2 linked regions of the Desulforamulus hydrothermalis Lam5 = DSM 18033 genome follow. The protein of the gene in region 1 interacts with the protein of each later gene in a pairwise test. Links are inferred from orthologs where the notes say so. Each region holds a gene or a part of one and is shown in the gene's direction. Other genes may lie near its edges. The genes, in order: DESHY_RS06185 and mobA.

Region 1 (15,375 bases):
CGGAAATACCTCCGTCCCTTGGTGGATGGAGTTTTTTATTTGCCGCCGGCTTTCCTGTACCTGTGAGGTGGGCCTGCATGGCCAACCAGGGTGGTACCGCGGAGTAATGCTCCGTCCCTGTCGGGGACGGAGTTTTTAGTTTTTTAAGGGGGTGAAATGGCTTCGGGAAGCGGGTTGGTTTTTTTGACCAAACTAAAAATAAATAAATTAATATGGAGGTGGACAATGTGTCTGCTTACTGGGATGTTTATCATGAAACAATGTCTCGCGATCAACTGGCTGAGATTCAAATAAAAAGACTAAAACTGCTGGTGGAAAGGGTATATACGGCGGTACCTTTTTACCGGCAAGCCTTTCAGGCGAAGGGCATCACACCCGGCGACATTAAAAGCCTGGAGGACTTAAAACATTTACCGTTCACCACGAAAAAAGACCTGCGGGATACTTATCCCTTTGGTTTATTTGCGGTACCCCGCAGTGAGATTGTGCGCATGCACGCTTCTTCCGGCACCACCGGCAAACCCATTGTGGTTGGTTACACGAAAAAAGACCTGGATACCTGGGCGGACCTGGTGGCCAGGTGCCTGACCATGGCCGGCGGCACCAGAGAGGATGTGGTGCAAAATGCTTATGGGTACGGCTTGTTTACCGGCGGTCTGGGTATTCATTACGGTGCGGAACGGCTGGGTGCTGCCATTGTGCCTATTTCCGGCGGCAATACCGCCCGCCAGCTGATGCTGATGCAGGATTTCGGCACCACCATATTAGCCTGTACCCCTTCCTATGCCATGTACCTGGCGGATGAATTACATGCACAGGGTATTGACCCCGGCAGCCTGCGGTTAAAGGCAGGAATTTTTGGCGCGGAACCTTGGTCCAACAACATGCGGGCACAACTGGAAGACAAACTGGGCATTACCGCCCATGACATATACGGCTTAAGCGAAGTGCTGGGGCCCGGTGTGGCAATGGAGTGCCCCTGCAAAAACGGCCTTCATATTTTTGAAGATCACTTTATTCCGGAAATCATTGATCCGGAAACTGAACAACCCCTCCCCTACGGGCAGAAGGGTGAGCTGGTATTCACCACGCTAACCAAAGAAGGATTCCCGGTCATCCGTTACCGGACCAGGGATATTTCCGCCCTTTACCCGGAAAAATGCGCCTGCGGCCGCACCCACCTGCGGATGGAAAGAATAACCGGCCGCACCGATGACATGTTGATTATCCGGGGTGTCAACGTTTTTCCGTCACAAATCGAAAGCGTACTGCTGGAGTTTGGCGAAACAGAACCCCATTACCTGTTGGTGGTTGACCGCAAGGCAGCCATGGATGACCTGGAAATTCAAGTGGAATTATCTGACAAAATGTTTTCAGATAAGGTGGCCGGTTTGGAAGTTTTGGAAAGAAGATTGCGGGAACGCATCTTAAGTGTCTTGGGGATTTCTGCTAAAATTAAATTAGTGGAACCCAAATCGCTGCCGAGAAGTGAAGGAAAAGCGAAAAGGGTGATTGATAAGCGGGAATTATAACGTGAAACAAAGGAGGTTGTATTAGTGCGAGTACAGCAAATATCCATTTTTTTGGAAAACAAGAAAGGCCGCCTGGCCAAAGTGACCGAAGTGCTGGGAGAAAACGATATTAATATTCGTGCCCTGTCAATTGCCGACACCACCGACTTCGGCATTCTCCGCTTGATAGTCAACAAACCCCAGCAGGCCTACCAGATTTTAAAGGAGGCGGGATTTACCGTCAGCACCACCGATGTTATTGCGGTGGAAGTAACCGACCAGCCCGGCGGTTTAAGCAGTATCCTGCGTCACCTGGATAAGGTGGGCATCAATATTGAATATCTCTATGCCTTTGTTACTCAAACTACCACCGCCGCTTTAATTGTCTTCCGGGTGGAACAAGTGGACGAAGCCATCAAAGTGCTGCAACAGAACGGGGTTCGTATTGTGCCGGGGGACGAAGTTTACCGGATGTAATAAAAACCCCCTGTGGGGAGGTTCAGACTGTAGACAAAGGTTGTAAAACAAAGCGAGATGGTTTTATGATCCCCTGCCGGTGCGTAGACCGGAGCCAAAGGGGATCATAAACTACCGGTAATGTTTGTCGACACCCTGAACCTCCCTGTGGGGGAAGTTTTCTTAAGAGGAAACGAGATGGATAAAAATACCCTTAGAAAACAAATGCTGGCTGCCCGCAGCAGCCTGACGGAACAGGCCAGACAAGACAAAAGCAGGCGCATCACAGAACAATTGCTGGCCCTGCCGTGTTATCAAACAGCCCGAACCGTTATGGCATATTTAGATTACCGCAGCGAAGTGGCCACCGAACTGCTCATTACCCACGCCCTGCAAGCCGGCAAACGACTGGCCGTACCGGTAGTAAACCGGCAGGATAAAACCATGCTGCCCTCGCTGCTGGAAAACTTTCCACAGGATCTTGTACCGGGGCCTTACGGCATCCGGCAACCGGCCCCCGGCAGCATCCGGCCGGTGCCGGTACAGGAGCTGGACCTGGTGCTTGTGCCAGGGGTTGCCTTTGATGCCCGGGGCAACCGCCTGGGTTACGGTGGCGGTTACTATGACCGTTTTTTGCCGCGCTTAAGGCCGGATGCCAGAGCAGTGGGGCTGGCTTACCAGCTTCAGTTAAGCGGCTGCTTATCATCCTGCCTGGGCCCCCATGATCAGCCGGTACACATGGTAATTACTGAAAAGGGAGTGCTTGTTTGCCGGCCTGAGCCGCCGGCCGGCTGATAACAGCCGCTTAGGGTTGTGGCGCAACCGGCTGTTTAATCCGGTTGATTTTGCGGCTCAGGTATTCATCTAACCGCTCCACATACTGACGGGGTTCTTTGGCATTATACTGGTTGACCAGGCTGTGGGTCAAAGGATTTACCCACTTAGAACCAGCCCCCACGCCCAAACCAATAACGGTTTGCCTCTCCTCTATCATCTGAATGTTATAAATACAGGCATGACCCGGCAGGGTATAACCTATATTTTCTAAATTACCCACCATTTGTTTCTGGCGGTACATATAGTAGGGCTGCAAACCCATGCCTTGTGCTGCCCGGGCGGCTTCTTCCCACATGGCGGCGGCCTGGGCGGCATCTGTAAGAGAAAACTCAGCCAGCCGCTGTTTCAGGTGAGAGGCTCTTTTCAAGGCCAGGGCATGTACTGTCAGATTTTCCGGTTTAAGCTGCCGCAGGTGACGCATGGTGTGTGCCACATCCTGCACCGTTTCCCCCGGCAGGCCGATAATAATGTCCATATTGACGGTGTTAAATTTGTAATGGCGGGCTTCCTCCGTAGCCCGGTAAATGTCTTCAACCGTATGGGAACGCCCTATGGCGTCCAAGGTGTGCTGTTGCATGCTTTGGGGATTGATGCTGAGTCTGGTAACCCCCTGTTGGGCCAGCACTGCTAAAACTTCCCGGGTCAGGGTATCCGGACGGCCCCCTTCCACCGTTATTTCCACCGTTTCGTCTGTGCGTAAATACCGGTTGACAGACGCCAACAGGCTGCTCAATTGATCCACCCCCAGACTGGTGGGGGTACCGCCGCCCAGATAAACGGTTTGCACGTGCAACCCCCGGGCCTGCAGGGCTTCTCCCACCTCCCGGATTTCTTTCAGCAGGGCATTTAAAAAGGGTTCCACCAGGGTGCGGTGCTGCTTGATGGAATAAGAAGGAAAAGAACAGTACAGGCAGCGGGTAGGACAAAAAGGGATACCGATATAAACGCTAACCAGCCGGGCGGCCGACGTGCCGGACAATAAATAAGGGCGTTGTGTTTTGGCAATGGCGGTAATTAAAGCGGCTTTTTCTTGTGCCAGGGCATACTTTTCTGCCAGGTAACGCTCAATATCCGTGGCCGGCCACCCCAGGTCAAACAACCGGTGCACTACCTTGGTGGGCCGGATACCGGTCATAATGCCCCAGGGAGAGGGCCGGCGGCCGCTGTAGGAAACCAGCAGGCGATAAACCGCCAGGCGGGCCAGTCTTTTTAATTCGTTTTGCTTCTCGCCGGGCAGCCACGGCTGGCCGGTTTCCCGGTGAGCCACGGCCATACCGGAGGAAAAAAGTTGTGCTTCGGCCCAGAGGTTACCGTCCTGGTCATTTAAGATGAGTTGAATGGTCAAATCTCCTTCAGCGGCGGTGGAAAACCGGGCGCCGGGATAAAACAACCAGATAATATCCTGAACAGTGCCCAGGTAGCTGTAAGCTGTGTCAGATAAACCAATAATCAACGTTTAACGCCCCTTTGTTTATTTTTATTACCGTTATGCAAAAAAATACATAACAGTCACTGGAACAGGCAGGATATTTAGACAATGTAATGTAATAATAACACAAAAAAGATGTTTCAGCTTGTCAATAAAAACTGTAAGGTGGCACCAATGGCACCCCGGTAACGGCTTCTCCCGCGCCTGAGGTGGGACGGGAGATAAAAAGCCACCGGCCCGGTTTTGCGACATCCTGAAAGAAATCTTGGAGGGGAGAAGTCTATGGCTGAGCAAAAGGAAAAAATCATTAAGCTGCTGCAGGAAAAGGCCTCAGAAGGTAAGATTTCTTGTACGATGGCCCGGCAAATTGCCGCTGCATTGCAAGTTCACCCCAGAGTGGTGGGGGATCTTTGTAATGAATTGAAGATTAAGATTAAGGCCTGTGAACTGGGCTGCTTTTGAGCGGAGGGGTTGTTTTGGAGTTATTCAATGTACTGACAGTACAGCAGGCCCGTACAACATTAGCGGATCATTTGACTGTGCGAACCAAGGAAACCGTTGTGCCGCTGCTGGACAGCTTGAACCGCATCTTGGCCCGGGATATCACGGCCCGGGACGATGTGCCCGGATTTGACCGCTCCACCATGGATGGTTATGCCGTAAGGGCGTGTGACACTTTTGGTGCCAGCGAATCACTGCCGGCCTACCTGGATGTGGGTGGCGAAGTGCTGATGGGTCAGGCTGCCGACGGCACCCTGCAACCCGGACAAGCCTGGCTGATTCCCACCGGCGGCATGTTGCCGGCGGGTGCCGATGCGGTGGTGATGGTGGAATACACTGAGGAGTTGGACCAGCGCACCATTGGCGTAACCAAGCCGGTGGCGCCGGGCGATCATGTGGTGCGGCGGGGTGAAGATGTGGCGGCGGGGAGTCTGGTGCTGACGGCAGGCCATCGTTTGCGGCCCCAGGATTTGGGCTTGCTGGCGGCGGTGGGGGTAACCCGGGTACCTGTCAGGGAGCCGCTGCGGGTGGGCATATTGTCCACCGGCAATGAATTAATTCCCCCTACCCAGCCTACCACACCCGGCAAGGTGAGGGATATCAATTCATACACCCTTTACGGCCAGGTGGCTGAAGCCGGCGGCCTACCCACCCTGTATGGCATTATTGAAGATGATTTTCAATCTCTTTACCAGGCTGTAGCAAGGGCGCTGGCGGCAAATGATCTGGTGCTGATTTCCGGCGGCAGCTCTGTGGGCACCCGGGATGCCACAGCAAAAGTTATTGCCGCCCTGGGCAACCCGGGGGTGCTGTTTCATGGAATAGCCATTAAACCCGGCAAACCTACCATCGGGGCGGTGGTGGAAGGTAAACCGCTGTTTGGCCTGCCCGGACACCCGGTTTCTGCCATGGTGGTATTCGACCTGCTGGTGCGGCCGCTGGTTGAATCTGCCGGTTTGCTGCGGCCGCGCCAGAAGTTTCCCCTGCGGGCCGCGATCACCCGCAATATTCATTCGGCCACCGGCCGGGACGATTTTCTGCGGGTAACCCTGCGCCGCCAGGCCGATGGCAGCCTGCTGGCTGATCCGGTTATGGGCAAATCCGGGCTGATCAGCACAATGGTTAAGGCGGACGGCGTAGCTCATCTGCCCCTGACCAAAGAAGGAGTAGAGGCTGGCGAACTGGTTGATGTGTGGCTGTTTTAGGGCAAGAAAATAATATTTAAAACAGGAGACATGATCATGAGAAATAAACGAGATGTTTACCTGGATGACCGCCCCTGGGAAGCGGCTCTGGCGGGCCTGCTGGAACACCTGGAAGCCATTGGTTACCTGGTGCCCGGGGTGCCGGAAGAAGTGCCGGCAGAGGACGCTCTGGGCCGGGTTACGGCAGAACCGGTCTTTGCCCGCCACTCTTCCCCCCATTACAATGCTTCCGCCATGGACGGCATTGCGGTGGATTCTTCTCTTACCTTTGGTGCTTCGGAAGCATCACCCAAGCAAATTCGGTTGGGCCCGAGGGCCCAGGTGGTGGATACCGGCGATCCCATGCCGCCCGGCTGTGATGCGGTGATAATGATTGAGGATGTTCATTTTGTGGAAGACGACTTGTTTGAAATAACCTCAGCGGCAGCACCCTGGCAGCATGTGCGGGCCATCGGGGAGGATGTGGTAGCCACCGAAATGATTTTGCCGGCCAATCACCGGATCCGCCCGATGGATATTGGCGGCATGCTGGCGGGCGGGGTTACCGGCGTGAAAGTTTATCCCCGGCCCCGGGTGGCCCTGTTGCCCACCGGTACCGAACTGGTTCAGCCGGGTACAGATTTAAAACCGGGCGATATTGTGGAGTACAACACCCGGGTATTGGGTGCCATGGTGCGCAGCTGGGGGGGCGAGCCCCTGCGCTGGCCCATTACCGAAGATAATTGGGACAGCCTGCAGAATTCCCTCCTGCATGCGGTTGAACAGGCAGATATAGTGGTGATTAATGCCGGTTCTTCCGCCGGGCGGGAGGATTATACGGCCCAGTTGATCAGGGAGTTAGGCACCGTGCTAACCCATGGGGCGGCCATTAAGCCGGGCAAGCCGGTTATTCTCGGGGAAGTGAAGGGCAAGCCGGTCATCGGGGTGCCCGGGTACCCGGTATCTGCCTACCTGGTGATGGAGCTGTTTGTGCAGCCTCTGGTGTATAAAAAACTGGGCTTAGTGCCGCCGGCACCCGCCACAACCGAAGCCATAATCTCCCGCAAAATGCCTTCGCCCATGGGCGTGGAGGAATTTGTCCGGGTTAAACTGGGACAAGTGGGAGAAAAAATAATTGCAACCCCTATTTCCCGGGGGGCCGGGGTAATTATGTCACTGGTCAGGGCAGACGGTATGTTGCGGATACCCCGCCTGTCGGAAGGTTACCGGGCCGGCGAAACCGTAACCGTTGAGCTAATGCGGCCGCTGGCGGAAGTGCGTCAAACCACCGTGGTTATCGGCAGCCACGATATGGCTCTGGATGTGTTGGCCAATCACCTGCGGCGCAAGTTCCCGGACGCCGGCCTGGCCAGTGCCAACGTGGGCAGCCTGGGCGGCCTGGCGGCCATCAAACGGGGCGAATGCCATTGTGCCGGTACCCACTTGCTGGATGAAGATACCGGGGAATATAACATTAGCTATGTGCAGCGGTTGTTAGGCGACCGCCCGGTGATCCTGCTCAACCTGGTTTACCGGCAGCAGGGCTTGCTGGTAGCTAAAGGAAATCCTTTAAATATCAAAGGGTTGGCAGATTTGGCCCGGGAGGGTATTCGCTTTATTAACCGCCAGCGGGGAGCCGGTACCCGCATTTTGCTGGATTACCGTCTTAAACAGCTGGGTATTCAGCCGGACAGCATTTACGGCTATAACCGGGAGGAGTATACCCACATGGCGGTAGCAGCAGCGGTGGCCAGCGGCTCGGCGGACGCCGGGCTGGGTATTTTGGCGGCCGCCAATGCCCTGGGGCTGGACTTTGTGCCGGTGGTGGAAGAGCGCTACGACCTCTGCATTCCCGGCGAGTACTGGGACACCCCGTATATCAAACGCCTGCTGGAAGTACTGGCCACACCGGAATTTAAGCGTCAGGTGACCGCCCTGGGCGGTTATGATTTGCGAAACTGCGGTGAAATTATGTATCGCCAGGGGATTTAGCGGATGAGTAAACGAACGGATGGCGAAAAAAAAAGCCGTCCCCTGGCAGAGCTGTTCCAGCCGGGATGTAAAGTTTGGCTGGAGAGCGGCGGCACCAATTTTGGGGATGGCCTTTATTACCTGTTAATGAATGTTAAAGAATATGGTTCCATTTCCCAGGCAGCCCGCAGCATGGGTATGTCCTACCGGGCTGCCTGGGGTAAAATTAAAACTGCTGAGAAAAACTGGGGCATTAAACTGGTAGAAACCCAGGTGGGGGGAGATGCCGGCGGCGGGGCCACCCTAACGACGGACGGCAACCGGCTGCTGGCATGCTACGGTGTTTTCCGCAGCAGGTTAGAACAGGCGCTGGCGGAAATTTTCCAGGACAGCTTCAGAGCAACTTGATGACTCGGTGCCCGGCACTTGAGTCAGGTCTGACAAAGTAAAGTCAAGGTGGTTTGGTGATCCCCTGCCGGCCACTTATCGCAGCACCGGTCATAGCGAATCATCGTGCTGTCGGTGCGTAGACCGGGGCTAAAGGGGATCAAAAAACCACAGTTAATGTTTGTCGATACTCTGCTCAGGTAACCGGTACCTGAGTTTAACCCAGGATTCTGGCAGGATAAGTATACACATTCATACGCTCGCTTTTAGCAAATCCAACCACTGTGATGCCCAGCTTTTCTGCCATGGCCAGGCCCAGGTCGGTGGGGGCGGAGCGGGATACGATGACAGGCAGGCCCATCTTGCCTGCTTTAATAACAATTTCCGCAGAAACCCGGCCGCTGAAAACCAATATTTTATCATGCAGGGGGATGCGGTTTAAAAAAGCCCGGCCAAAGATTTTATCTACCGCATTGTGACGCCCTACGTCTTCATAAAACAAAATTACTTCGGTGGGGGCGCACAGGGCAGCGTTGTGCACGCCGCCGGTTTCTTTAAACAGCACGGACATTTGCTCCAACCGGTCGGATAAATCCCATACCTGTCCGGGGGTTACCAGCAGGACGCCGGTTACTTTATTCATGCTTTTGGCATCATTGACAAAATAAAACACCGGACGGCCCCGGCCGCAGCAGGAAGTGATATTTCTTTTGAGAAATTTGGACTCGGCATCGCAGCCGGGGGCCTGGACGGTGATCAGGCCCTTTTCCTCATCAACGGTAATGCTTTCAAGCTCTTCCGGTGACTGCAGCAAACCTTCTGAGCATAAAAAGCCGACGGCCAATTCTTCTAAAGCCTGGGGGGAGCAAACCATTGTGACAAATTCTTTGCCGTTAAGAAACAGAGTAACGGGTACTTCCCGGGCCACCACATCTTCTGTAACAAAAGCTTTATCGCCCTTAATGCGAACGATCTTTTGAGTTGCTTTGTTAATTTGCCAAACCATCTTTCAACCCCCTGTCAAACGCCCTGAACTTTACTATATTGTAACCCAGCCAATCTGTCATGTGAAGATTTGATCAAGTCAAGAGGTGAAAAAGATGTATAAAATCGGAATTATAACCATGAGTGACAAAGGTTCCCAGGGATTGCGGGAAGACACCAGCGGGGCTGTTATCCGGGAAATGGCAGCATCTCTTGGTACGGTGGAGCAATACCGCCTGGTGCCGGATGACCCGCAAATCATTCAAGATACACTAATTGAATTTGCCGACGTCCACCGGTTAGACCTGGTTCTTACCACCGGCGGTACCGGCCTGGGGCCGAGGGATCATACTCCCGAAGCCACCCTGGCGGTAATTGACCGCCAGGTGCCGGGCATTGCCGAAGCTATCCGGGCGGCCAGCCTGGCGAAAACCCCTAAGGCCATGTTATCCCGGGCGGTAAGCGGCATCAGGGGAAGCACCTTAATTATCAACTTGCCTGGCAGCGTAAAAGGTGTCAGAGAATGCCTGGCGGTGGTGTTGCCGGTGCTGCCCCATGGCCTGGAAATACTCAGCGGCAGAGGCGGCGAGTGCGGTCAGCCCTAATATAAGTTTGTTGCCGACAGCCCGAAGATTTGTTTAGTTTGCCGGCGGAGCCGTATCTACGGGACTTTCCGGCCTAATTTGTCTGGGCCCACGACCGAAATTTTTAGGAAAATTTAATTTTTGTTGCATAAAAAATCCAGCAAAATGGCAACAATAATGATTGGGTGGCAGACAATTTAACAAACCCTGTAAATGTAATGTAGAAGGAGAAATTAAAAGATAAATACCCTTAATTTGGATTTTGGCACAGTTAAACCGTTATATTCTGTTGCCCGGGTGTTTGCTTTTAATTTTCTTGTTCTGTATTATATTTACTGGGTGTTAGCACTCAATATTAATGAGTGCTAACAAACCAGCCACGTATATTAAAAAACCTTAATATATTTAAAAGGAGGGTTTTTTGTGATTAAACCATTAGGCGACAGGGTAGTTGTTAAGGCGCTGCCCCAGGAAGAAAAGACCAAGAGTGGCATTGTTCTGCCGGATACTGCCAAGGAGAAGCCCCAACAGGGTGAAGTTATCGCTGTAGGTCCCGGCCGTCTGCTGGAAAACGGTCAGCGTGCCGCGATCGACCTGAAAGTTGGCGACAAGGTGTTTTTCTCCAAGTATGCCGGAAATGAAGTTAAGATTGATGAAGAAGAATATTTAATTCTGCGCGAAATGGATATTCTTGCCGTCATTGAATAAATTAACACCTAAAATTTTTATCCGTTATTAGTTCTGATATCAAAGGAGGTCGTGAACCTTGGCTAAAGAAATTATTTTCCGCGAGGATGCTCGCAAAGCGTTGGAGAGAGGCGTTAACGCACTGGCCGAAGCTGTTAAAGTAACCCTTGGCCCCAAGGGACGCAACGTAGTTATCGACAAAAAATTCGGTGCACCTACCATTACCAATGACGGTGTAACCATTGCCCGGGAAATTGAGTTGGCTGACCATTTTGAAAACATGGGCGCCCAACTGGTAAAAGAAGTTGCCACTAAAACCAACGATGTGGCCGGCGACGGTACCACCACAGCCACCGTACTGGCCCAGGCTTTAGTACGGGAGGGCCTGAAAAACGTTGCTGCCGGTGCTAACCCCATGATTATTAAACGGGGTATTGAAAAGGCCGTAGAAAAGGCTGTAGAAGAAATTAAAGCTATGGCTAAACCCATTGAAAGCAAAGAAGCCATTGCTCAAGTGGCTACCATTTCTGCCAACGATGAGTCCATCGGCAACCTGATTGCCGAAGCCATGGAAAAAGTAGGTAAAGACGGCGTTATCACTGTTGAAGAATCCCAGGGTATCGGCACCACTCTGGAAGTGGTAGAAGGTATGAACTTTGACCGGGGCTATATCTCCCCCTATATGATCACCGATACCGATAAAATGGAAGCTGCGCTGTCTGATCCCTATATTATCATTACTGACAAAAAGGTTTCCTCTGTTCAGGAAATCCTGCCTCTGCTGGAGAAAATTGTACAAACCGGCAACAAGCCTGTGCTGCTGATCTGCGAAGACCTGGAAGGCGAAGCACTGGCTACCCTGGTGCTGAACAAACTGCGTGGCACCCTGAATGTAGTTGCTGTTAAAGCCCCCGGCTTTGGCGATCGCCGCAAGGCTATGCTGGAAGATATCGCTATCCTGACCGGCGGTACTGTAATCACCGAAGAAGTGGGCCTCAAGCTGGACAAAGCTACCCTGGATATGCTGGGTACCGCTCGTCAGGTTCGTGTTAAGAAAGAAGAAACCATTATTGTTGGCGGCGCCGGCGATCAGGCTAAAATCGAATCCCGCATCGCTCAAATTAAGAAACAAATTGAAGAAACCACTTCCGATTTTGACCGTGAAAAACTGCAAGAGCGTCTGGCTAAACTGGCCGGCGGCGTAGCTGTTATCCAGGTTGGCGCAGCCACTGAGGTAGAAATGAAAGAGAAGAAGTTGCGCATTGACGATGCTCTCAACGCAACCCGGGCTGCAGTGGAAGAAGGTATTGTACCCGGCGGCGGTACCGCTTATGTAGACATCATTGACAGCCTGGATGCCGTGCAAGCCGAGGGCGACGCCAAGACCGGCGTGGATATTGTGAAGCGTGCCCTGGAAGAACCTCTCCGTCAAATTGCCAACAACGCCGGCCTGGAAGGTTCCGTGGTAGTTGAAAAAGTAAGGGCTGCTGCTAAAGGCGTCGGCTTCAACGCTATGACCGAGCAGTATGTAGATATGATTGCTGCCGGCATTGTAGACCCGGCTAAAGTAACCCGGTCTGCTCTGCAAAACGCTGCTTCTATCGCTGCCATGATCCTGACCACCGAAACCCTGGTATCCGAGAAGCCCGAAAAAGAAGCTCCCGCCAATCCCATGGGCGGCATGGGCGGCATGATGTAAGGCAGGATTTGTATAGGAGCGTATTGTAACCATATTGGGCATGAATATGACCACATTGGCCTCATAAAGGCTATGTGGTCATTATTTTTTTATCTGATGCAAAATGAAATAAAGTAATAAAAAGGATTTATTGTAAAATAAAAGAATAAAACAATATAAAAACAAAAAATTTACAATATTTAACAATTTGATTTTAACTGATGCAATTTTTTAATAAGGGGAGATACAATGTTCCCAGGACATGAGGTATTTAATGAATTGGCTTTTTTAGAAAAACTTGATTTAACATTTGACAGATATAAGCATAAATTTGATGAATATGACAAGGCAAATTCTTATTTATTTTCTAGATTTGCATTGTTTAATGAACCGGTTTATCAATTAATATTACATTCAACCGGTGTTTCCCTTATGTTGATAGCATCAGTTGTGGTTCCTCTTATTATGTTAAAAAAAGATATAAAAGATATAAAGGAAGCTTCAAGAAATGTAACTGAATATCTAAAGACAGGTGATAAAGTTAAACTGGACGGCTGCTTAGGAGAATTTTTAGGAATATCAGAACAAAAATTAAAAATCAGATTTAAAGATACTGTTATCTACATCCCGTTTGAAAGGGCTTGGAGGTTAAATAAATATGAAGGTAAAGCTAAAAGGGTGAATAAATATATACATCGCCCAAATCCCAAGGTTGCCAAAGCTAAAGATTATCTATGTGAGTTATTGAATTTGGATGAAACAGAATTACCTCCTGTAGTTAAGTCAAAAACTCTTATTGTTTGTGACAAACATGCTGTCTGTAATAACCTAACTAATATTTGTTTTGGTAATATTCCTTTTACCAATATTTTGCCGGCCGGTTATTATAATAAAAAGGATGAATTCGAAAGAATAGGTTCTGATCCTTTACAAAGAATGCCTGTGGTTTGTTTTACAGCGAGTATGGGAAATGCCATAGAAATGATTCAAAATGACCCTGATATTAAATCGGTTGTTATTTATAAAACTCAAAAATTGAAAGGTCATTTTACTTCACTCAGGGAATTACAGAAAAGATTAAATAATATCATTGTACTAGGAGATATAAGTGATATTGATTTTGATGATATAGGATATTTTTTATCCCTTAATTTTCGGATTCATTCATGGACACCGGAGGAACTTGGAAAATTAACACTTGCAGAGCCGTCTCCCAGTAATAATCATTTTACCAGGAGTCGTAGGGTATTGAAAGCTTTGGTAAATCAAAAATGCCATATTGTTAATACACAAGCATTAGAAGAAAACATTATTGAGGATATTAAACATCGTTTGGAAAAAATCAGGAAATCACATTTTGAAAGTGATTTTAAAGTACCCTTTATCAGTAAGAGTTATTCTCTATTAACATATTTAAGGACAATGCCTTTATTACTGAGCGAAGAACAATATGCTTTTTGTCAAACCACAGTTAATCAATTGGAAGAATTAAAGACAGAAATGTTTATGGCGGTGAATAAGCTAACCTTTAATGATTTTGGGTTTGTTATAGAAGGATTAAAGAGTCTTATAAATTTTTACACAAAATATCATTCGAAGCACAGAACCTTTACTGATTTGGTTAAAACATTAAATTATAATGATTGTATTGTTGTCAATAAGGATAACCAAAAAGAAATTTTAAGAAGATGGTTAAAAGCAAACTGCTTCAACTGTCGACCTCAAATAATATCTTTAAACGAATTTAAAACTACTAAAAGCTTTTTTAATAAGGCTATTTTTTCCGGTTGGTTTGGAGAGAAGCATACGAGAATTTTTCTTAATCCGTCATCTAATGAGCAGTATCTAATACTCTATCCGTTCGAGGAAAAATGGTTTAGAGCAAGCCAAGAAAGATTAAACAATAAATTAAAAAAAGTCTCCTGCAATTTAACAGGACAAAATGTAAAACACGAACTACAAGCGGAAGAAGATGACATGGATACATATATTGGCAACGCTTTGAATTCTTTGGGATATATAAGCAATACCGCTTCTAAATTACAAGTCGGTGAGGTAAACCCGACTACTGAAGCATATTTTGTTGAATTTGAAGAAGAATATGTAGCGTTTTTAACGGATGGATATAATTGTAGGTGTCTAAGTGAAGAAGAGGAAAATGTCATTAAGAAAAAAGTAAAAGAGCTAAATACCAATGACAACCTTATTTTTATTAAAGACTCAAGCGAAGATATTTTTGAAAAATTAGTTAAGACTGTTGAAGAATCAAATCCCCATATTAAAGAATTGGTTTTATTATCAGGATTATGGAGAACCGCATTACAAGAATTTAAAGCAAAAACCCGGTATAGTTACGAAAATATTCAAAAACTTCTTAAAAAACACGGTGTATCCAGGGTAACTGCAACAATTAAATCATGGATTAATGATGAAAGTTGTATCGGCCCCGAAGATGATGCAATCAGGGCAATTACATTGATGACCGGTCATCAGGAGTTATTGGTTAAAACGGAAGAAGTAATAACTGCATGTAAAAAAATCAGGGCTTTACATGTACAGCTTGGAAGATATTTAGCCAGGTCGGTGATATCTTCATTAATGGCAAATTCAATCAATCAGGAAGATGATATGTTACAAAAAATTACAGATGACCTTACCAAATATGTCCAAACGGTAACGGTAAAGAGGATTTCCAAAGAAAAGTTTATTGTCCCGGTCGGCAGAACTAACAGGCTGCTAGACAAATAACCGTGGCTGAGGTGACGATTTGTGGTAAGAATGATTCCTCCCTATACACATGCAAATATTAAAAGTGTAGCCGAAAAAAAAATATTTCAATTAATTAAAAACGAAGCCGGTCTTGACGGTTGGGTTTGTCTTCATTCCCTGGGAATAGCCAGGCATATGTTTAAAGCTGAAGGAGAAATTGATTTTATTTTACTCGGTTCGGGAGGTCTGTTTTGCCTTGAGGTCAAAGGGGGTCGAGTTAAACGTGATGCCGGGTTTTGGTTTTTTACCGACAGGTATGGCTTCATAACGAAAAAAAAAGAAAGCCCTTTCAAACAGGTAGCATCGGCTTTATATTCATTAAGGGAAAACATAAACCGGGAATTTGGCAACTCTTTTAACGATTGTTTATTCGGATACGGTGTTTTGTTTCCGGACA
Region 2 (15,269 bases), on another replicon or contig:
ACAGTTTGATTTTGGTCATCAGGGCTTCCATAATACCTATGTAATGCATTTTATTGCCGGTAGCCAGCACCGGCTGAAGAATAATTTCCAGGATGCGGTCGCTGAAAAACCAACACACACATGCCATTATAAAGGTTGCCGCTAAAGAGATGATTAGCACCCGGCGGAGTTCCTCCAGGTGCTCCATCATCGTCTGGTCTTGATCTTCCAACAATACAGATACCCCCTTCTGTTCTGCAAGTAACCCCTGTTATACCTGATGTCTGCTGTCGCCCCGCCGGTATCCCTCCGCCCGGGCTATACGATCTAATGCAACAGTGGCCAAATCCTCACAAAACAGATCCACTTCCCCGCTCACCCGTTCATCTACGGTTTTTAGGTAAGTTTGACAGCGTTCACACAGGTATATACGGTATTGTTGACCGTCCTCCAGGGTAATAAACGAGGCCTGGGAAACGTTGTCTTCCTTGCAATAGGGGCACCCAATCCTCTTATAGCGCCATTCAGTTTCGCAGCGGCCACAGTAGAGCTTGCGTTGTCCCTGCTGACCCACCAGTTTGGCCATGGCAGGCAGATCGCCGCAAACGGGGCAATGACTGTGCAGCCAGTCTTGCAGCGGCAACCGGGCCAGCACCGCTTGTCCATAAGACTTTAAAAAGGGTCGGCAGGCAACCAGGGCAAGAAAATTTAACAAATCCAAGGGCATGCCCAGTTCCCGGGCCCAGTTTGCCTTTTGACCGTCCGGCCTGACCAGGGAGGCAGCAAAATCTCTCTTGGCCGTTGCAGCCATACTCTCTAAATTATGCAAGCATTGATCAGAAACAGGCTGCGGGCCCGCCTGCCATTTCCGGCAGGACCGGGCCACAACCATAAAACGGTTAAATAATTTCTCCCAGTCAAAGACCGGTGGAGCCACCGCTATAGCGGCATTACCTGCTTCCCATTGCTTGATCTGTTGAGGCTCCAAAACCACCTTCCACTCTAATGCCTCGGTAACATCTTCCTGTTCCAAAATTTCCAGATAAAAGTTAGCCAGATTTTCGGTATTGTCCTTGATTACCATTAAAGCATCTCCTTTAAGAGCGGTTTAGGCAGTTGCCCTGTGGTGGTTTGCCTCATGTTCCAGAATATTAAAGTTTTCTGCAATAAAGCAGTAAGCCAGGCAGCCGATGGACACCAGACCGATGCTTACAGCCCACTCCATAATTGAAGGGAAATACCAGCCGCCCAGAGCCGCAGACATACCGGTAAAGACCACGTTCATCCGGTTTAAAATTACGCCGCCGCTTACCAGCAAGCCAAAGGCAACCAGACCCTGGCGGGTATTGACCGTGTTGCTGAAGGCAATAATAATGGGAATAATCACACCCAAAACAATTTCCAACAGGAACATATTGCCTTCCAGGTTACCCTTAAATATCAAACCAAATACACCCCGGGCAGCCAGGTCGTATAGCTTGATGGCCAGGTAAAGCACCATAAAGGAAGCGGAAATACGAACCAAGCCACGCAGTACAGGTATCGGCACTTCGTGGTTAAAGGCCCGGCCGGCTAAAGTGGTTTCCAGGCAAGTCATGGCAGGCCCCACAAAGAAGGAAGAAATCAAAAACAACAAGCCGATATAGGGTGACCACCACAGCGGGTACAATTTATCCACCATGATCAGATATAACCCGCCCAGCGAGGACTGGTGCAGGGTGGGAAAAATGATTCCCAGAATCAGCAAGGCCGGTAAAGCCTTTTTAAACATGTTGTGGTACTTGGTGCCCACCTTTTCGGTAAGGATTTCGCCAAATTCCAACAGTTGGACGGTGGTATAGCAGGATACGCACCAGAACACTTCAAACAATACCGAGGTATGACCCCATGATACAAAAGGACGCCAGAAATTAAACCACTGGCCGATATCCATGAATAACCCGGCCATTACCAGCAGGTAACCCAGCAAAGAGGTTAACATAGCACTGCGGGCAATTGCATGGTATTTATTTCTGTGCAGCACATGTACAATAATGGCTGTACCGTAACCGCCCCCCGCCAGAGCCACACCGGTCAGCACGTCAAAGCCAATCCAAAGGCCCCAGGGCCAACGGTCGTTCAGGTTGGTAGCAGCTCCCAAGCCGAAAATCAGGCGGTAAACCATTACCACTACACCCAAGCCGGCCAGCAGGAGCAATATCTTGCGGGTGGGGGTCATGGTGAACCTCCACTTATATTCGGCAATTTCCTTCAATAATCCTTTATTTTCCGACATAATTGTCCCCCCAATCACCTTTGATTACACTTTCTTAACAAGTGTTTACATATGAACATCTTGTTTGCCGCTTTCCGAAGCCACCTGTTGACGGCGCTTGGTATAGTGGTACAAGACAGTCAGCAGAGTACCCCAGCCTACGGCAATGAAAGGTGTCCATTTCAGGAAATTATGGGAGTACTCCGGCAACGGCCTGGTACCCAGGTTGCGACGGAAGCCAAAGGTTTCAAAGGGTACGTCGGAGATATACAGCCACGAGGTACCGCCGGCTTCTTTTTCGCCCATGACATGTTTGATATATTTGGGGTTGCTGTTGATCCGCTGCCAGGCTTCTTTGAGCAGTTCATCCCGCTCGCCGAACTTCAAAGCGCCGGTGGGGCAGGTATCCACGCAGGCCGGCTGCAAACCATACCCCAGACGATCATATTTGCCCTTGGGATCAAAACAAAACTGGCATTTGGCAACCAGGGGGAATTGTTTATCCCACTGGTATTTCGGTATATCAAAGGGGCAAGCCAGCATGCAGTAACGGCACCCCACACAGAGGTGGGAATGGTAGACCACCGCACCTGTCTTGGGGTCTTTTTGCAGTGCTTTAGCAAAGCAGGCCGAAGCGCAGGCCGGGTGCTCGCAGTGCATGCACTGCCGCTTGGCAGACCTCATGGTGTAATCATTTGCTTTTTCCACCACTTCGATGCGTACCGTAGTGTAGGTATAGCCGTTCATTTCCGGCGGGCTGGTAAGCCCTTCTTTAAATTCAGGAACACCTGACGGCAGGTCGTTCCACTGCTTGCAGGCCACTTGGCACGCCTTGCAGCCCATACATCTGGTTATATCAACGAGAACGCCTTTTGGCACTTTTTACACCCCCATTAGCACTGCTCTTTTATTGTTTGCCGGCTTTCTTGATGTTGCACAAGAAAGCTTTGTATTCCGGTATACTGGTGTTCGGGTCACCGACACAGGGCGTCAGGCTATTGGCAGAAGCTCCCCTGGCAATGCCTTGATAACCAAAACACCAGGGCATGCCAACGATCTCAACTTCTTTTCCGTTGACCTTAAGGGGCAAGCAGACACCGGAAACAGCAACTTTGCAGGTGATTTGACCCCGGGCGGTTTCAATCACCACATCATCGCCGGTTTTTACGCCAATCTTTTGCGCCAGGGTCGGTGAAATATTGGCAAACATGTGAGCTGAAATTTCTGCTAAGGTCGGGCAGTTACGGGTGACAGCACCACTCTGGTAATGTTCAATAACCCTGTGGGTAGTGGCCACATAGGGGTATTGTTCACTGGCGGTTTCGGCCAGTTTGCTGAAATCACCCTTAAACCGGGTGGCCAAAGGCATATTTTGCTGCTTGGACAGGAGGTTTAGCACCGGACTCTCAATAGGTTCGTAGTGTTCAGGCAACGGGCCGTCCACCACACCCTTCACCGCAAACAGGCGGCCACGGCCTTCCTCTTGCATCAGGAAAGGTACAGTTTTCTCCGGTGGTACAGGCGTCGGCTGGCCGTCGGGATCCTTGGGCGGATCGGCCGCCTTAAAGTCCGGTACATCGGCAGTAACCCACTTGCCGGCCAAGGCATCCCATTTAACCAAGGCCTTTTTGGCATTCCAGGGGTTGCCGGCCGGGTCGGCAGAACAACGGTTATAAACAATGCGGCGGTTGGCAGGCCAGGCAAAGGAAAACTGCGGGTACAGCCCCAAGCCGGACTTATCTTTAAGCAATTTTCGCTTGGCAGCCACCGTACCGGCTTCTTTGTCCAAGGCCCAGTAGCCGCTGTGAATCCAGCAACCGCAGGCGGTGGAACCGTCATCTTGCAGCTTGGCAAAGCCAGGCAACACTTGTTTGGTTTTAACATCGTAGCCGTTAATCTCGACAGCCACCTGTTCAATATTGGGTTCATCTTCGCCGGGCCGGTCGTAATTCCAAACCATGTTTAACATGGGCTCAGGAAACTTGCCGCCGCTCTGGTATGCTTTTTTGACAGCCTTAAACAGCCGGTCGGCAATCCATAGGTCGCTTTTCGCTTCACCCGGCGGATCCACCGCTTTGTAGCGGAACTGCAACCAGCGGCCGCTGTTGGTAACCGTACCTTCTTTTTCGTATGACATGGCAGCCGGCAGCAGGAAGACCTCTGTCTTGATTTTGGTCGGATCGGCTCCCGGCCGGTGCCAGAAAGCGGCTGTTTCGGTTTCGAATAAGTCTACCGCCACCAGCCACTCCAGTTTCTCCATGGCTTTGCGGGATTGTTCGGCAGACGGGCCGCCTACTGCGGGGTTTTGGCCCCAGGCAAACAAGCCCTTAATTTTGCCCTGATCCATTTGTTCAAAAATACCCATATGGCTGCGGTTTTTGCCGTCATGTTTGGGCAGCCAGTCAAAGCAAAAGTCATTTTCCGGCGTGGCTTTATCGCCATACCAGGCCTTTAACATACTGATTAAGAATTTGCCCCGGTTGGACCAGTAGCCGGTTTTCGGCACGTCCTTATCCAGGTAGTCCTGTAATTTGCTGTGCCGGCTGGCATAAATCATCGGGTTGTAACCGGGCAGCAGGTGATGCAGCATGGCCATATCGGTGGAACCCTGAACGTTGGATTCACCCCGCTGGGCGTTGACACCGCCGCCGGCAATGCCTATATTGCCCAGCAACAACTGCAAAACGGCTAAAGCACGGCAGTTTTGGGACCCATGGGTATGCTGGGTAATGCCCATGGCGTAAATTACGTTACCCGCCCTGTCCGGCTTGCCGGTGGAGGCAAATAAATCATAAGCCTGCCGCAAATTTTCCTCCGGCGTACCGGTGATGGCCGAAACCGTCTTTAGGTCGTACCGGCTGACATGACGCTTGAGAATTTGAAATACACAGTTAGGATCCTGCAGGGTGGGATCCTTCAAAATCGCTTCTTCCCGCAGGCCGTCCTTGGCCGGATCGCCCTCCGTCTGGTACTGCCAGGTTTTGGTATCGTAGACTTTCTTGCCGTCTTTTTCGGTTAAGCCGGAAAAAACGCCGTCTTCAAATTTATATTCCGGGTTAATCAAGAAGCTGGCATTGGTGTAATGCAAAACATATTCCTTAAAATACAAATTATTTTGAATTATATGATTAATCATTCCGTTAATAAACGCTATATCAGTGCCGGGCCGCAGACGTACAAACAGGTCAGCCAGGCCGGCAGATTTGGTTAAGCGCGGATCCACCACAATTAACTTGGCACCCTTGTCCCTGGCTTTCATAATCCAGCGCATGGACTGCGGGTGGTTTTCCGCTGAGTTGGAACCAATCATTAAAAATACGTCAGTATTGATAAAGTCGATAAAATGGTTGGTCATTACACCCCGTCCGAAAGAAGCAGCCAGACCGGCTACTGTGGAGGAGTGTCAGAGACGGGCGTGGTGGTCTATATTTAACAACCCCCACGCTCTGAACATTTTATGCAGCAGGTAGTTTTCTTCGTTGTCCAATGAAGCGCTGCCCAAGGCAGCCATGGCGGTGGTCCGGTTAACTGTTACACCTTTATCATCTTTTTCTTCAAATGTGGCATCCCGGGTAGCCTTAACACGCTTGGCAACCTCTGCCAGAACCCAGTCCCAGCTTTTTTCTTCCCATTTGGTGCTGCCGGGCGCCCGGTACAGCGGCTTGGTCACCCGCAGCTTGTTGATGACACGGTTGCCTTTCTTTTCAACAGTATTATATGCATCAATAATGGCATTGCCCTTGGAGCAGATGGTGCCTTCATTAATGGGGTGATCCGGGTCCCCTTCGCAGTATACAATTTTATTATCGTTGTTGGTATAAAGGATAATACCGCAGCCGCAGCCGCAAAAAGCGCAAACTGTATAGGTTTCTTTAACTTTTCTGATTTTGGCCGGTAATTTCTCGCCCGTGATTTTATCATGGGACTCAGAAGCCAGGGCAGGGCTTGCCACCAAGCTCAGCCCGGCCGTCCCCAGCCCAAGATTTTTTAAAAAATCGCGCCTGCTTATTTTTCTCATGTAACCTTAACCCCCTCGGTTTTACCGGGATTCTTTGATATGGGTTGTTATTTGTCTGATTCTTCCTTTTCCTTGGCAGACTTCTCTTTTTCTTTTTTCTCTTCTTGTTCAAAGCTGGCCGAAGTTGCCCGCCTGAACTCACTGACTGTTTTGCCCATGGCTTTACCAACCTCGGGCAGCTTGCCGGGTCCGAAGATAATCAAGACCACAATTAAAATAAGGAACAAGTGGGTTGGTTGAAAAATTCCCTCGAAGAAGACGTTCACGCCCCTTTCTGTTATGTTGTGTTTGGTTTTGCCGGCAGATTGTATCCGGCAACCTGTATTAAGTTATGCTTGTATTCATTATGCCAACAAACATGCTGCTTGGCAACATGAATATAAAACGCTGTCTGAAAATTTAATAAACTTATTGTCGTTTAACACGGGGTCCGGGAACTGTCTTACATCAGGGGACCGGTTTATCCATCACCGCCTTTGCAAAAAAAAATTGTTCAAGTATAATAATAATATATTTTCCGAACAATTAAAAAATACTGGAAATGCTGTTAGCAATAATATGGGTTAAAATATTTTTACTGCCAGGCCAGTTCTTCTTTAATCGCAATCTTTATGGCATTGCGGATTTTTTTCACAATTTAAAGTCGTTAACTAATAAGCATGGGTAAGCAAATATTATAGAAAGTGTGATTAACAGTGACTGATCAAACTAACTTTGCCGCAGTTATTCTGGCCGGCGGCAGCAGCCGCCGCATGCAAACCAATAAAGCCCTGCTGCAGATAAACGGCAAATCAATTATGCAAATAATTATTGACCGCCTGACACCTTATTTTAAAGAAGTAATCATTATCAGCAACCAACCTCAAGTTTATGCCCGTTTTGGCTTGCCTGTTTATAGTGATATTTTTCTCAACCAGGGCCCCTTGGCTGGCATTCACAGCGGCCTTACTCACATCTCCTCAGCCGGGGCTTTTTTTACAGCCTGTGATATGCCTTTTATTGACCCCCGGCTGGCCTGGCAGTTGACTCAACTGCTGCACTCTTATCAAGGGGTTGTCCCCCGGCTGGGCGCTTTTCTGCAACCGCTGTACGCAGCCTACAGCAAAGAGTGCTTGCCTGCGGTGGAAAAATCCTTGCAAAACGGACAGCCAAAAATAACATCATTTTATCAATGGGTTAACATAAATTATTTTGATTTTGCACAACACCCAGAGTATAATTGGGATCGCATTTTCTTTAACGTCAACACCCCGTCTGATTATCAACAGATAACCGGCATAAAATAATAATTGTATGCCAATATAAGCAGGCTGCAGACAAAGGTGTAAATAACAACGCAGGGGTGTTTTTTGAGCCCCTGCCAATCTTGTCGAACTACCGGCAACAGCGCTTGAAAGCGAAAAGAGCTGCCCAAAAACAATAAAAAATCATCCCGTTTCACTATTAAAGTGGGACGGGATGATTGCCTTTTAAACTCTTGCGGCCGGAAACTTTACTTTATTCGGTCCTTTGGCTTTTCCTCAGGCTTACGGGCGGCTGCCGGCGCTGCCTGCCTGATGACATCCTGCGGGCGAAAAACGGCCGGCCTGGTGTTTCTCACAGCCACCGGGGTGCGCACCAGAACTGCCAGCATTTCTTTGGCATTAAAGGGGAATAAGGGCCACATATAAGGAACATCAAGGGATTTGGTACGAACCAGGTAGACCAGCACCAGCAGAGTGGCGATAATTAAACCCGGCAGCTTAAAAGCAGCGGCCGCCAGCAAGAGGAACAACCGGACAATCCTGATGGCCCAACTCATTTCGTAGCTGGGAATCATAAAGGATGCCACCGCAGCAATAGCAGTATACATTACAACTTCGGCATTAAACAATCCCACCGAGATGGCCACATCACCCACCAGCAATGCCGCGATGATGCCTGTTGAGGTAGCCAGCGGCGAAGGTGTATGTACAGTGGCCAGCCGGATCATATCGATGGCTAATTCCGCCGTCACAAACTGGCCGATCAGGGGTATTTTACCCGGTTCATTAGGTCCGATAAATCTTAGAGAGGGAGGCAGCAATTCCGGTTGGACGGCAAATAAAAACCATAAAGGCAACAAAAACAGAGCTGCCAGCACCCCCAGATAACGTACCCAGCGGATATATACTCCCACCGGCGGGCCTTGCCGGTATTCCTCTGCCGCCTGCAGATGATCCCACAAGGTACAGGGAGTAATAATCATGCTGGGGGAGGTATCCACCATCACTAAAATTCTCCCTTCCAGCAAGTGGGCCACCGCCACATCAGGCCGTTCGGTAAAGCGTACCTTGGGAAAAAGATGGCCGAATCTACCCGGTTGGATTAATTCTTCAATGGCCTTTTCTGCCATGGGTATACCGTCAATCTTAACCTTTTGCAAATTTTCCTTTACTTTTTTTACCAGTTCCGGGTTAGCTATATCTTCAATGTAAGAAATAACAATGTCTGTTTTCGACCGGGTACCCACTTGCATTACTTCATTGCGCAGGCGGGGGTCGCGCAGGCGCCTTCTGATAAGCAGTGTGTTCATTAAAATAGTTTCTACAAAACCGTCTCTGGGCCCCCGTACCACCTTTTCCAAATCCGGTTCCTGGGGCGCACGGGAAGGATATATCCGCAGATCAATAATTAAGGCCTGTTCCTCACCGTCTATTAACAGGGCCAGGGGACCGCTTAAAACCTGGTCAATGACCTTTTCCAAATCGTCGACCGCTTCCACCTGGATGTGATTGATGTGCTCGTTAAACAGTTTTTGCAAGCTGTTAGGGCTAACATCGCTTCTTTTTAGTTCATCCAGGTTGCGCAAAATTAATGCCATCACATCATCTTTAACAAAACCGTTAACAAAATACATGGCAATTTCTTTGCCGGCCACATTAAAACGCCTTAATACAATGTCAAAACTTTTACCGTAACCCAAGGTGCTGTTCAAGTAGGCAATATTTCTCTCTAAATTAGCCGATACTCTGGGTGCTTCTTTTACGGTTGCTGCCATTTAAAGCCACTCCTTTTTATAATTTCCTGCAAAGCCTTGGTGGTTACCGGCGCCCCCATATGATAGTCGTCCGCCCCAAGCATTTTGCCAACATCCCCAACACCCACCACTACAGGAAATGCCAGGCGGTTAATGATTCCTACCGTATCTCCCTGCAGCTCTTTGCCCCGGGTTGCTTTACCTTCTTTGGTCACTGCCTCCTGCACCACCTCGCCGGCAGCGGTGACCGAAACATCCACCCGAGCCGCCTCATGACAATGGGAATTAGATGCTACAGCCAGCACCCCCAGCACATTAATATCCGGGCAGTTATAAATCTCCAGCAGGGCTTTTTCCCCCTGCCCCTCGCCGGCTACCCCTTTATCGTCAAACATTACAATTACCGGGTCATGAGGAGCCGCCTTGATCAGTTCAAGCAACTGCTGCCCGTTCAAGCGGGTCGGATTGCCGGCAGACATCGAAATACACCTGGCCCCGATATTTTTGGCCGCCGTTTCCAGGGCGCGGCGGGCCGCCAAATCACCGTCAGTTACCAGGATGACATGTCTTTTCTGGTTCACCGCTAACACCTACCCCTTTGGTCTGAACAGCAGGGCCGCCAGGTAACCAAATACCACTGCCGCTGTCAGGCCACCCGCTGCAGCGTTGACGGCTCCCCGAAAAACCCCCCCCAGGCCGGTGCGACGCGCTTCCTCTATGGCACCCTGGGCCAGTAAATGTCCAAACCCGGTCAGAGGTACGGTGGCACCGGCTCCGGCAAAATCCACCAGCGGCTGGTAAAGTCCCAGGGCACTGAGAAAGACTCCGGCTGTCACAAAACCAACCAAAATATGCCCGGGCGTAACTTTATAGCTGGTTAAATCCATGATCAACTGCCCGATTAAACAAATAACACCTCCCACCAGAAAAGCCTTGACCAACATGAAGAACCCTCCTTAGCCCGCCTCTATGGCTACAGCATGGCCAATGCCGGGAATAGATTCTCCCTGCAGGCAGCTGCAAGTTGAAAGCAGGGCGCCGGTGCCGATACCCAAAAAATTTTTTATTTCACCCTGGTTGATGCGGTTCAGGATATATCCGCAGGTAACCACTGCGGAGCAAGCACAACCGCTGCCCCCGGCATAGGTATCACGGTTAAAGATTAACACCCCGCAATCTTGATAGTTGTCAAGCAGCTTTATTTCTCTTTGCTCTAACAGTTTTATCACCAGTTCCCGGCCATATAGGCCCAGATCACCGGTGACAATCAGATCATAAGCATCCGGCCGGCGCCCGGTATCCTGACAGTGCTGCAAAAGGGTCGCTGCGGCGGCCGGGGCCATGGCCGCCCCCATATCGCTGGCATCTCCTGTGCCAAAATCCATTACTTTGCCCACCGTGGCATGAGTAATGCGCGGTCCTTGACCCCGGGCTGCCAAAACTACCGCCCCGGCACCGGTAACTGTTTGTTGGGCCGATAAGGGCTTTTGCACGCCCTGCTCTGTGGGAAAGCGAAACTGCCGCTCAGCTGTAGCATAATGACTGGAAGCACCTACCAACACATAACGGGCAAATCCCCCGTCAATCAGCACACTGCCCAAAACCAACCCTTCATACATGGTGGCACAGGCACCGTAAAGCCCCAGAAAGGGTATGGCCAGATTTCTGGCCGTAAAATTGGCTGCAATAATTTGGTTGGTCAGGTCTCCGGCCAGCATAAAATCAATATCCTCGGTTTTTAAAGAGGTCTTTTGCAAAGCCAGCCGCATGGTTTCTTCCAGTATCTTTTGTTCCGCTTTCTCCCAGGTTTTTTCACCGTAATACATATCATCCAGAACTTTATCAAAGAAACCCTGCAGCGGTCCCTCTCCCTCCCGGGGCCCCACGATGCAGGCGGCAGCCAGGATAACCGGGGGATTACAGAAGGCCACGGTTTGCAAGCCAACTTTTTTCCCTGCCTTTATGTCATGACACCGCCCTTAAACTGTATTTTTAGAGCGAAAATACCAGCGCAATTAAACCCACCAGCCAGGCACTGACAATTCCAAACACCAGCACCGGGCCGGCAATGGAAAACAACCTGGCCCCCACCCCAAAAACCATACCTTCGCTGCGGAACTCCATTGCCGGAGCTACCATTGAGTTAGCAAAGCCGGTAATGGGAACAATCACCCCGGCGCCGGCATACCTGGCAATGTCATTATAGATGCCCGCACCCGTTAACAAAGCTGCCAGCAAGATCAATATTACTGTGGCGGCCAAACCGGCATCCTGGGCCGGCAGTTGCCGTGCCGCAAAAAAATCACACAACAGCTGTCCCATGGCACAAATGGCTCCTCCCGCCAAAAAAGCCATGACCCCGTTTTGCACCACCCGCGGTTTAGGCTTAACCTGCTGCACCAGCTTTTTATACATTTCTTGCTGCATTTCAAAGAGATGGGGGAATTTCATGGTTTGTTTCGCCACCCCTTACTGTGATAGTTTTAGGGACACCTGTTAAGGGTGTCCCTGCAACCGCTGGATGATGATCCCCTTTGGCTCCGGTCGATGCTCCGACAGCACAATGATTTGCTCCCATCCAAACCGGCCCTCCTGTCCGGTTTGACCGGCGCCCACTTCCCGCCGTCGCCACCCCAACGGCTGTTTCGCCACATCAAGTGCTGTTCGATAAATTGCTGGCAGGGGACCACAAAACCACCTCAATTTTGTTTTACCACCTTTTCTACAAGCTGTAGCGACACCTGTTAATTTTAAATTGCAAACTTAAAGGTATTATGTGTTAAACACTTAATTTTATTCTTTTCCCTTCAGGCAAATAAAAACCGGCAGCTTACCCCAACGAATCAGCTGCCGGTTTGTTGTATTAATTCTTTTAACTTTTTCAGGGCCTGGCGTTCCAGTCGTGATACCTGTACCTGTGAAAGACCCAGCCGGAGGGCTACTTCAGACTGTGTCTTATCCTCAAAAAATCTCCATAATAATATCTGCCTGTCCCTTTCCGGCAGTTCAATCAACAGTTGCTTAACCGCCAATTTTTCCAGCCAGGGAGCGTCACCGTCCGCCTCACCGCTTAACTGGTCTAAAATATAAATGGGATCACCGTCATCTTGATGCAGCGTTTCGTAAATTGAAGTGGGGGTTTGGGCAGCTTCCAGAGCATTGACAACTTCTTCACGGCCAAACCCCAGCTCGTCAGCAATTTCATTGATGGAGGGTTCACGCCCCAGTCTGGCTGTCAGGCGATCCCTGGTTTGCTGGATTTTATAGGCTGTTTCCTTTAAGGAACGGCTTACCTTGACCGGACTGTCATCCCGTAGAAAGCGTCTTATCTCACCCACAATCATAGGCACCGCATAGGTGGAAAATTTAACATCATAGGACAAATCAAACTTGTCTATGGCCTTCATTAATCCGATACAGCCGATTTGAAACAGGTCTTCCAGCTCGTAACCACGATTATTAAAGCGCTGCACTAAATTAAAAACTAATTTTAAATTGCAGTTTACCAATCGTTCCCTGGCTTCTGTATCCCCGGCCTGAGCTTTTTTTAACAGTTTTCTCATCTCTTTGTCGCTAAGCAGGGGAAAACGGGGAAGATTCATTTCCAGTAACCTGGTTGAACTCATAGGCAGCCCGCCTTTGTTTTAATTTGCCCGGGCTTTGGCTTTGCGCATTTTGATGTGTTTAAACATGATTACTGTGGTCCCCTGACCCGGCGCAGATACCACCTGCAGGCGATCACTGAATGAACGCATGAAAACAAAGCCCAGTCCCATTCGTTCCGGGTCGCTGGAGTAAGCCGGCTGCATGGCCAAATCAATGTCAGCAATGCCGCAGCCCTGATCCACCACCTGAATTTCAATGCCGCTTTTGTAAATAACAACTTTTACCTGTACCGTTTCGTCCGGTTTATTGCGGTAACCATGAATAATTGCATTGCCCACTGCTTCTGAAACAGCTACCTTTATTTCTTCTAATTCGGGCAAAGTATAATCCAGCTGCGAGGCAAAAGCTGCCACAGCCACCCGGGCAAAGGCCACATTTTCCGGTTGGCTGGCAAACTCCAGGGTACACCGGTTAAGCATCTTCACCGCCACCACTCCTTTAAACAATCTTGCTCAATGCCTTGGGCTCGTCAGGATAATCTTCCATAATCTGCAGCAGGCCGGACAGCTCTAATATTCTTTTCACCTGCGGTTGTGCCCCCACCAGGATAACTTTACCTCCTTGATTAGCCAAACGCTTGTATCGTCCTAAAATTACCCCTAAACCGGAACTGTCGATAAAGGTTACCCGGTTTAAATTTAAAATTAAATTTTTTATTTTTTTTTCATCTAATTGATTATCTAAAGTTTTACGCAATTGATCGGCCACACCCAGGTCTAAATCTCCTCCCAGGCGAACCAGCAAGGTTTCCTGTTGATATTCCATATCTAAATGCATCCCGACAGTCTCCCCTTCCCAAGAAATTCCCTGCCATGCCATTTTCTATTTTATCTCCGGGAATTCCTGCTAAAAATTTCCAAAACTAATGTCGAAGAAAGCAGTCATTGGTTAACACTGTGCAATATGCATACAAAGCTGTAATAACAAAAAAGTGGTTTTATGATCCCCTGCCGGCGACTTGTCGAAGCACCGGTAACAGCACTTGATAAGCGTAGGAGCCATTGGGGTGGCGCCCACAGGACGTGGGCGCCAGCCGAACCGGGCCAGGATGGCCCGTTTGAGGCGACATCAATGGCGAACGGAGCGAATCATAGTGCTGTCGGTGCGTAGACCGGAGCTAAAGGGGATCATAAACCACCGACAAGGTTTGTCACAGTCGGTTGGCGGCAGGTTTGTTAATCCAAACTGTACACCCTGTTCAGCATGTCATTTAACAACTGCAGGGGCGAAGCTTTTTTGACTTCCCGGCCTGCCACTAAATCTACCTTGAGCACCTCCCGGCCGTCTTTGATTAATACATAACTGCCAACGGTCTGCCCCTTTTGCACAGGAGCGTTAATCATTTCCGGCAGGTTGATTTTACCCCGGACAGATTTCTCCTGCCCTTTGGGTACCACCAGACCAACCGGCTCCTTAGTAATTACCGGCACTTTTTCAACCTCTCCCTTGCCCACCGGAATTTCCTTTACCACCTGTCCTGCTTCCGCCAGGTTAACCGCCTTATATCTGGCAAAGCCGTAGTTAAAGATTTTAATGGTTTCCTGGAAATGCGTACGCGGCATGGGACAGCCCAGCACTACCGAAATCAAGCGCAAACCGTCCCGTTTGGCAGTGGCCGCCAGGCAGTAGCCGGCTTCGTTGGTCCAGCCGGTTTTGCCGGCATCCGCGCCGGGATACCACTTGAGAAGCTTATTGGTATTCCAAAGTTTAAATTCGCCGCCCCGCAGGTCATACTCATAAATGGCGGAAACTTCCCGGAATAAAGGATATCTTAAACACTCGCGCAAAATTTGAGCCATGTCGTAGGCAGAAGTATAGTGGTTTTCTGCCGGTAAGCCGGTGGGGTTGGCAAAATGGGTGTTTTTCAGTCCCATTTCTTTAGCTTTATCGTTCATCATAGCCACAAAGGCTTCCTCCGACCCGGCCACCTGTTCAGCCATGGCCACACTGGCATCGTTGGCTGAACCGGTTGCGATGGAAATTAATAATTCCTTGGCGGTCATTTCCTCTCCCGGCTCCAAAAAGACCTGGGAACCGCCCATTCCGGCAGCATGCTCACTGACTGCCACTTTGTCTGTCAATTTAATTTTCCCCTGGGCCTCTGCTTCACAAATCAACAGCATGGTCATCAGCTTGGTAACACTGGCCATGGGCCTGGGCTGATGCATATTTTTATCATATAAAATCTGCCCCGACAAATAATCCGTTAAAACAGCAGTAGCCGCCGTAGTCTCCAGCGAAGCGGCAGCTGATTGATCACCCTGGCTTGCCTGGTTAACCGACTTAGGTTGATTTTGGCTTGCCGGAGCGGCCAGGGCGGTTGATAAAGCAAAAATTGCCGATAATAACAGACA

Evidence for each region.
Region 2: the proteins of DESHY_RS06185 (region 1) and mobA interact in binary tests that used the Escherichia coli proteins (3 or more experiments, as listed by UniProt). The link is inferred for Desulforamulus hydrothermalis Lam5 = DSM 18033 from one-to-one orthologs.

What each region holds. Positions count from the first base shown.
Region 1 is NZ_CAOS01000008.1:204,003-219,377, reverse strand. Bases 3,957-6,824 are described here. They hold DESHY_RS06185 (molybdopterin molybdotransferase MoeA), read left to right. Parts: upstream 3,957-4,709; coding sequence 4,710-5,939; downstream 5,940-6,824. Other genes in these bases: DESHY_RS06180 (molybdopterin biosynthesis protein), read left to right, coding at 5,976-6,824; DESHY_RS06190 (hypothetical protein), read left to right, coding at 4,516-4,695; hemZ (coproporphyrinogen dehydrogenase HemZ), read right to left, coding at 3,957-4,257. In the rest of the region: DESHY_RS06210 (phenylacetate--CoA ligase family protein), read left to right, coding at 228-1,532; DESHY_RS06205 (ACT domain-containing protein), read left to right, coding at 1,557-1,988; DESHY_RS06200 (5-formyltetrahydrofolate cyclo-ligase), read left to right, coding at 2,166-2,762; more of hemZ, read right to left, coding at 2,773-3,956; more of DESHY_RS06180, read left to right, coding at 6,825-7,910; DESHY_RS06175 (winged helix-turn-helix domain-containing protein), read left to right, coding at 7,914-8,297; formate dehydrogenase accessory sulfurtransferase FdhD, read right to left, coding at 8,494-9,282; DESHY_RS06165 (MogA/MoaB family molybdenum cofactor biosynthesis protein), read left to right, coding at 9,377-9,865; co-chaperone GroES, read left to right, coding at 10,268-10,552; groL (chaperonin GroEL), read left to right, coding at 10,611-12,230; DESHY_RS06150 (DrmE family protein), read left to right, coding at 12,459-14,957; DESHY_RS06145 (nuclease-related domain-containing DEAD/DEAH box helicase), read left to right, coding at 14,988-15,375. UniProt on the Escherichia coli protein: Catalyzes the insertion of molybdate into adenylated molybdopterin with the concomitant release of AMP.
Region 2 is NZ_CAOS01000013.1:122,779-138,047, reverse strand. Bases 5,980-8,741 are described here. They hold mobA (molybdenum cofactor guanylyltransferase), read left to right. Parts: upstream 5,980-6,946; coding sequence 6,947-7,537; downstream 7,538-8,741. Other genes in these bases: DESHY_RS10720 (spore germination protein), read right to left, coding at 7,744-8,741; DESHY_RS10740 (twin-arginine translocase TatA/TatE family subunit), read right to left, coding at 6,299-6,517. Also shown: twin-arginine translocase subunit TatC, read right to left, coding at 1-214; DESHY_RS10765 (formate dehydrogenase accessory protein FdhE), read right to left, coding at 251-1,063; nrfD (NrfD/PsrC family molybdoenzyme membrane anchor subunit), read right to left, coding at 1,088-2,254; DESHY_RS10755 (4Fe-4S dicluster domain-containing protein), read right to left, coding at 2,300-3,112; more of DESHY_RS10720, read right to left, coding at 8,742-9,270; spoVAEA (stage V sporulation protein SpoVABEA), read right to left, coding at 9,255-9,830; spoVAE (stage V sporulation protein AE), read right to left, coding at 9,840-10,193; spoVAD (stage V sporulation protein AD), read right to left, coding at 10,206-11,189; spoVAC (stage V sporulation protein AC), read right to left, coding at 11,242-11,700; DESHY_RS10695 (hypothetical protein), read right to left, coding at 11,746-11,952; RNA polymerase sporulation sigma factor SigF, read right to left, coding at 12,093-12,875; spoIIAB (anti-sigma F factor), read right to left, coding at 12,894-13,340; spoIIAA (anti-sigma F factor antagonist), read right to left, coding at 13,354-13,692; DESHY_RS10675 (D-alanyl-D-alanine carboxypeptidase family protein), read right to left, coding at 14,091-15,269. UniProt on the Escherichia coli protein: Transfers a GMP moiety from GTP to Mo-molybdopterin (Mo-MPT) cofactor (Moco or molybdenum cofactor) to form Mo-molybdopterin guanine dinucleotide (Mo-MGD) cofactor.